One region of the Pseudomonas sp. 01L34 genome, then DNA from elsewhere that is predicted to be linked to it. Evidence: predicted binding sites of a transcription regulator. Region 1 holds the regulator's gene; the other holds the start of a gene.

Region 1 (3,414 bases):
CACTGCTCAGCGGGTGACGGCGGCGGGTTTCCGAAAATCGTTTGAGCAGGGTCTCTTCATCGGCGTCCAGATACAGCACATCGCACTGGATATGCCGGCTGCGGACTTCTTCCAGCAATTCGGGAAACCGTGACAGGTGGCTCGGCAAGTTGCGTGCATCGATGGACACGGCCACCAGCGGTTGTGCCAGTTCGGTGTGAATCAGTGCGCGTTCGGCCAGTTCCGGCAACAGACCGGCCGGCAGGTTGTCGATGCAGTAGTAGCCGTTGTCCTCGAGAACATCAAGGGCAGTGCTTTTACCTGAGCCGGAGCGGCCGCTGACGATGATCAGGCGCATGATTAGTGACCGTTTTGCTCGTCCAGGACAACCTGATACAAGGCTTCGTTGCTCGGGGCGCTGCGCAGTTTTTCACGCACTTCCTTGCGATCAAGCATGCTGGCGATCTGGCGCAGCAACTCCAGGTGCGCATCGGTGGCGGCTTCGGGGACCAGCAGTACAAACAGCAGGTCAACCGGAGCGCCGTCGATGGCGTCGAAATCGATGGGTGCATCCAGGTGCATCAAGGCACTGATGGGCGATCCGCAGCCCTTGAGACGGCAGTGGGGGATGGCGATACCGTTGCCAAAGCCGGTGGAACCGAGTTTTTCACGGGCGACCAGACTCTCGAAGACATCCTGCATGGCCAGATCCGGCACTTCGCGATGGATGAGGTTGGCAATTTGCTCGAGGGCTTTCTTTTTACTGCCGCCCGGCACGTTCACCAGGGAACGGCCGGGGGTCAGGATGCTTTCAAGTCGGATCATGGGTTGGGAGTGTTAACGACCGGTCGCGCCCTGGAGGAGGCTCTGGGTCTTTTCCTTATGCTTTTTGAGTTGTTTATCCAGCTTGTCGGTCAGTGCGTCGATCGCTGCGTACATATCGGTATGTTCCGCGTTAGCGACCACCTCATTGCCGGGAATATGCAGCGTGGCTTCGATTTTCTGCTTGAGCTTCTCGACCGTCATCGTGACCTGCACGTTGGTGATCTTGTCGAAATGCCTCTCTAATCGTTCGAGTTTTTCGCCGATGTAGGTGCGAAGAGGTTCGGTCACTTCCAGTTGGTGTCCACTGATGTTGACTTGCATACAGCTTCTCCTTCGTTGCCAGTGCATAAAGCGGTAGATCCGATGATCTACCACTGGAACGCTGTGGCGTGGCTCTACATCAACCGCTTGCGTTCGCTCGAAGGCGCGATTCCCAGGGATTCGCGGTACTTGGCGACGGTGCGGCGAGCCACCTGAATGCCTTGTGCCTCCAGTAAACCAGCGATCTTGCTGTCACTCAACGGCTTTTTCTGATTTTCCGCGGCAACCAGTTTTTTGATGATCGCGCGGATCGCCGTAGACGAGCATTCACCGCCTTCGGAGGTGCTGACGTGGCTGGAAAAAAAGTATTTCAGTTCATAGATGCCCCGTGGGGTATGCATGAATTTTTGCGTGGTCACCCGTGAAATCGTCGATTCGTGCATGCCCACCGCTTCAGCGATGTCATGCAGCACCAGCGGTTTCATGGCCTCGTCGCCGTACTCCAGGAAGCCGCGTTGATGCTCGACGATCTGGGTGGCCACTTTCATCAGGGTTTCGTTGCGGCTTTGCAGGCTCTTGATGAACCAGCGAGCCTCCTGCAACTGATTACGCATGAAGGTGTTGTCAGCGCTGGTATCGGCGCGGCGTACGAAGCCGGCATATTGGGCGTTGACCCGCAGGCGCGGCACCGACTCCTGGTTCAGTTCCACCAGCCAGCGCTCGTTGTCCTTGCGCACGATCACGTCGGGAACGACGTATTCGGCTTCGGTGGACTCGATTTGCGACCCCGGGCGCGGGTTGAGGCTCTGGACCAGTTCGATCACCTGGCGCAGTTCATCTTCCTTGAGCTTCATGCGGCGCATCAGCTGGCTGTAGTCGCGGCTGCCGAGCAGGTCGATGTAATCGGTGACCAGGCGCTTGGCCTCGGTCAGCCAAGGGGTCTTGGCGGGCAGTTGGCGCAGTTGCAGCAGCAGGCATTCACCGAGGTTGCGGGCGCCGATACCGGCGGGCTCGAATTGCTGGATGCGGTGCAGGACGGCTTCGATTTCGTCCAGTTCGATGTCCAGTTCCGGATCGAAGGCCTCGAGGATTTCCTCGAGGGTTTCGTCCAGATAGCCCTGATTGTTGATGCAGTCGATCAGGGTCACGGCGATCAGGCGATCGGTGTCGGACATCGGTGCCAGGTTCAGTTGCCAGAGCAAATGGCTTTGCAGGCTTTCACCGGCCGAAGTACGGGTGGTGAAATCCCACTCGTCGTCATCGTTGCTCGGCAGGCTGCTGGCGCTGGTCTGGTAGACGTCTTCCCAGGCGGTATCGACAGGCAATTCGTTGGGAATGCGCTCGTTCCAGTCGCCTTCCTCAAGGTTATCCACCGTCGGGGCGGTTTCCTGGTAGGAGGGTTCCTGAATGTCGGTGTTGGGTTGCTGTTCGGCTTTGTCGGCCAAGGGGTCTGCGTTATCGAAGTCGTCGCCTTCTTCCTGGCGTTCGAGCATCGGATTGGACTCCAGGGCCTCCTGGATTTCCTGTTGCAGGTCCAGGGTCGACAATTGGAGCAGGCGGATGGCCTGTTGCAGCTGCGGTGTCATCGTCAGCTGCTGGCCCATTCTCAAGACTAGCGATGGTTTCATGGCAGGGGCTTAACACCTTATTCGCCGGCGCACATGCGCCATCCACTACAGGGCGCCGAAGCGCCAAACATAAGCAAATTATATGCCTGAAACTGAAGTGTTTGCCTAGAGCGCTGTAACAATAAAAAACTATTGATTTTTTATTGATATGAGCACCAAGGCGACTGGCCAGGCACCTCAGCGCTTACAGGCGGAACTCATGGCCCAGATACACTTCCTTGACCAGTTCGTTGGCCAGGATGGTGGCGGAGTCGCCTTCAGCGATCAGCTGGCCATCGTTGACGATGTAGGCGGTTTCGCAGATGTCCAGGGTTTCACGGACGTTGTGGTCAGTGATCAGCACGCCAATGCCTTTGGCCTTGAGGTGGTGGATGATCTGCTTGATGTCGCCCACCGAGATCGGGTCCACGCCGGCGAAGGGTTCGTCGAGGAGGATGAATTTCGGGTTGGTGGCCAGTGCCCGGGCGATTTCCACCCGACGGCGTTCACCACCGGACAGGCTCATGCCAAGGCTGTCACGAATGTGGTGGATGTGAAATTCCTGCAGCAGGCTTTCCAGCTCTTTGCGGCGACCGGCCTTGTCGAGCTCCTTGCGGGTCTCGAGGATGGCCATGATATTGTCGGTCACCGACAGCTTGCGGAAGATCGACGCTTCTTGCGGAAGATAGCCGATACCGGCCTTCGCGCGACCGTGCATCGGCTGGTGGCTGACGTCCAGGTC
Region 2 (3,414 bases), on a different contig from region 1:
CTTTAGCGGTAAGGGACGCGGACAGCCCCAGGCGCAAATTGCCTCGGGAGTCGAAAACGAAGCTGGTCGCGGTGTGGGAGAGGGTATAGGTCGAACCGCTCGGGATCTTTTCATAGAACACACCGAACTCCTTGGCGGTGGCGGCGGTTTCTTCCAGCGTACCGTACAGTGCCTCGAAACTGGGATCGAAGGCCTTGACGTAGGCGTCGAGCATTTGCGGCGTATCGCGCTCGGGGTCCAGGGTGATGAAGATCACTTGCAGGCGTTCGCCATCGCGGCCCATCAGTTTTTTCGCTTGTGCCGCACGGGCCAGCGTCGTCGGGCAGACCGCCGGACATTGGGTGAAACCGAAAAAAACCATCGGCATCAGGCCCCGATAGCTGGTCAGCATCCGGGATTCGCCCTGGGCGTCCTTGAGCTTGAAGGTACGCCCCATGATCTTGTCACTGAGGTCCTTGCCGTACTTGAACGACAGCTTGCTGCTGTCATCGCAGCCAGCGAGCAGGCCGAGGCTCAGCAGGCTCATGCCGCGCAGGACCGAGCGACGGGTATACAACGTACTCATGAACAAAAGCATCCTGTGTAGCGACCGGGAATCTACAGTGGCTGATCAATCAGACGAAAAAAAGCGCATGGATGTTAACAAACTGTTGCCCTGTAACGCTTAATCGATGGCTTGGCGGCATGCGCCAAAAGGTCGCGGCCTCGATATATCTGAAAATACAAATACGCGATGCTGCTGAAGGCAACGCTTGCCCGGGCCGGTAAGTTGAGCAGCGACGAGCTCGCTGTAGCAGCTGTCGAGCCTGCGAGGCTGCGTTCGGCTGCGCAGCAGCCGTAAGTCCGGCTGACGCGGTCTGCCTGACACACCGCAATTACTGATTTGACGACTGCTGCGCAGCCGAACGCAGCCTCGCAGGCTCGGCAGCTGCTACAGATCGGCATTGACGCTTGCCCGAATGGCACCGGGAAATGCCCGGCAGGGTGTAGCGCATGCACTTTTAAAGAGCCATGCCTGACAACATGCACCAGTGCGAAGCGGTTCCTGAGCTGTTCCTTCCTTCAGCCCCAACGTCCGCCCACCCGCTCGTGGGATCCTGCAAAGGTGACTCGTGCCTGATAAAACCCACTGGGTCGGGGTTTTTTATCAAATTCTCCCATCGTTCAGAGGTCGGTTTTCCAGAACTGAGGAAGTCATGCGCTGCAGACTGGCACAAAGGCTGCATTCTCCCTTCAGCCTCATCTGAAAAAGAGGGGCAGCCCACTCGATCAACGAAGATCGACCGGCCGGGCAGGTCGTGGGCAACATCGGTGGATCAGGCGAAGGCGCCAGGTCGAACACCGCGAAGAACAGGCAAAGACGCCTGAAACCGAGAGGTTTCAGGCGTTTTTTTTTGCTTTTTTATCCGTGATTGGCTTTGGCTGGGTGCTTACTATGAATTCCAATGTTGCCGCATTGAACAAACTGCAAACGCTGATCGTGATCGGCAATGGCATGGTCGGACATCATTGTGTCGAGCAGCTCATCGAGCGCGGCGCCCTCGACCATTACCGCCTGCATGTCTTCAGCGAAGAGCCGATGCGTGCCTACGATCGTGTGCATCTGTCCGAGTATTTCGGCGGTCGCGATGCCGAATCGCTGGCCCTGGGCGAAGCCTCCCTGTATCAAACGCCGGGCGTCACCCTGCATTTGGGTGTGCCGGTGCTGGAAATCGACCGCGCCCGGCGCCAGGTGATTACCGCGCAAGGTTGCGTCGCCTACGACAAACTGGTTCTGGCCACCGGCTCTTATCCTTTCGTGCCACCTATTGAAGGTGCCGAAGGCGACTCGCGCCTGGTGTATCGCACTCTTGAAGACCTCGACGCGATTCGTGCTGCTGCGGCCAATGCCCGGCGTGGCGTGGTGGTCGGCGGTGGCCTGCTCGGTCTGGAGGCCGCCAACGCCCTGAAAAGCCTGGGCCTGGAAGCCCATGTGGTGGAATTCGCCCCGCGCCTGATGCCGGTGCAGCTGGACGAGCAGGGCGGTCTGGCGCTGAAGGCGCAAATCGAGCGGCTCGGTGTGGGTGTGCACCTGTCCCGTGGCACGCAGTCGATCAGTGCCGGCGAGCAGTACCGCTACCGGATGAATTTTGCCAACGACGAATTTCTTGAAGCCGACCTGATCGTGTTCTCCGCCGGCATCCGTGCGCAAGATGCATTGGCCCGCCAATGCGCGCTGGACATTGGTCCTCGCGGCGGCGTGGTGATCGACGACCAGTGCCTGACCAGCGACCCGAACATCTACGCCATCGGCGAGTGTGCCGCCTGGAATGGCAGCCTCTTCGGCCTGGTCGCCCCCGGTTATCAGATGGCCCGTGGCGTGGCGTCGCTGCTGTGCAATCAAGTCGCCGAGCCGTTCCAGGGCGCCGACATGTCGACCAAGCTCAAACTGCTCGGTGTTGACGTCGGCTCCATCGGCGATGCCCATGCGCAGACGCCGGGTGCGCGCAGTTATCAGTTCATCGATGAAGCGACGGCCAGTTACCGCCGGCTGGTGGTGGATGCCGACAGCAAGCGTGTACTTGGCGCAGTGTTGGTCGGCGACAACAGCTATTACGACACCTTGCTGCAATACATGCAGAACGGCATTGCCTTGCCGTCGGAACCGGCCAGCCTGATTCTACCTTCGTCCGCCGGTGCGCCAACCCTGGGCCCGGGCGCGTTGCCCGAGTCGGCAACGGTGTGCTCGTGCCATAACGTCACCAAGGGCTCGATCTGCTCGGCCATCGATGGCGGCTGCACCGACCTGGGCCTGCTCAAGTCGCAGACCAAGGCGTGCACCGGTTGCGGCGGTTGCGCTGGGCTGCTCAAGCAAGTCTTCGAGCATGAACTGATTGCCCGTGGCGTCAGCGTCGACAAGAGCCTGTGCGAACACTTCGCCTACACCCGCCAAGAGCTTTATGCGCTGGTGCGGGTAGAAGGGGTGATCACTTTCGAAGAACTGCTGGCCAAGCACGGCCGTGGACACACCGGTTGCGACGTGTGCAAACCGGCAGTGGGCTCGATCCTCGCCTCGTGCTGGAACCAGCCGATCATGGACGCCTCGCTGGTGCCGTTGCAGGACACCAACGATACCTTCATGGCCAACATGCAGAAGAACGGCACCTATTCGGTCGTGCCGCGCATTGCTGGCGGTGAGATCACTGCCGACAAACTGATCGCGATCGGCGTGGTGGCGAAGAAATACGACCTCTACACCAAGATCACCGGCGGCCAGCGGATCGACCTGTTCGGCGCGCAGTTGCATCAGTTGCCGGACATTTGGTCCGAGCTGATCGAGGCCGGTTTCGAAACCGGGCACGCCTACGGCAAATCGACCCGTACCGTGAAGTCTTGCGTGGGCAGCACCTGGTGCCGTTACGGCGTGCAGGACAG

The links. Region 1 encodes sigma-54, which starts transcription at its own class of promoters, with help from an activator protein. Its sites were predicted from a motif close to ANTGGCATNNANNTTGCTNT; they were not measured.
Region 2: a site for sigma-54 is predicted at 1,208-1,227, ahead of nirB (nitrite reductase large subunit NirB). Genes of this name have one in related genera too.

What each region holds. Positions count from the first base shown of each region.
Region 1 covers NZ_JBFTSX010000005.1:24,634-28,047, forward strand. Annotated here, with positions in the region: gene rapZ (RNase adapter RapZ) at 1-337, opposite strand, end outside; gene ptsN (PTS IIA-like nitrogen regulatory protein PtsN) at 340-804, opposite strand; gene hpf (ribosome hibernation-promoting factor, HPF/YfiA family) at 817-1,125, opposite strand; gene AC1DQM_RS15595 (RNA polymerase factor sigma-54) at 1,200-2,693, opposite strand; gene lptB (LPS export ABC transporter ATP-binding protein) at 2,878-3,414, opposite strand, start outside.
Region 2 covers NZ_JBFTSX010000001.1:868,739-872,152, reverse strand. Annotated here, with positions in the region: gene AC1DQM_RS03850 (SCO family protein) at 1-565, opposite strand, end outside; gene nirB (nitrite reductase large subunit NirB) at 1,436-3,414, shown strand, end outside.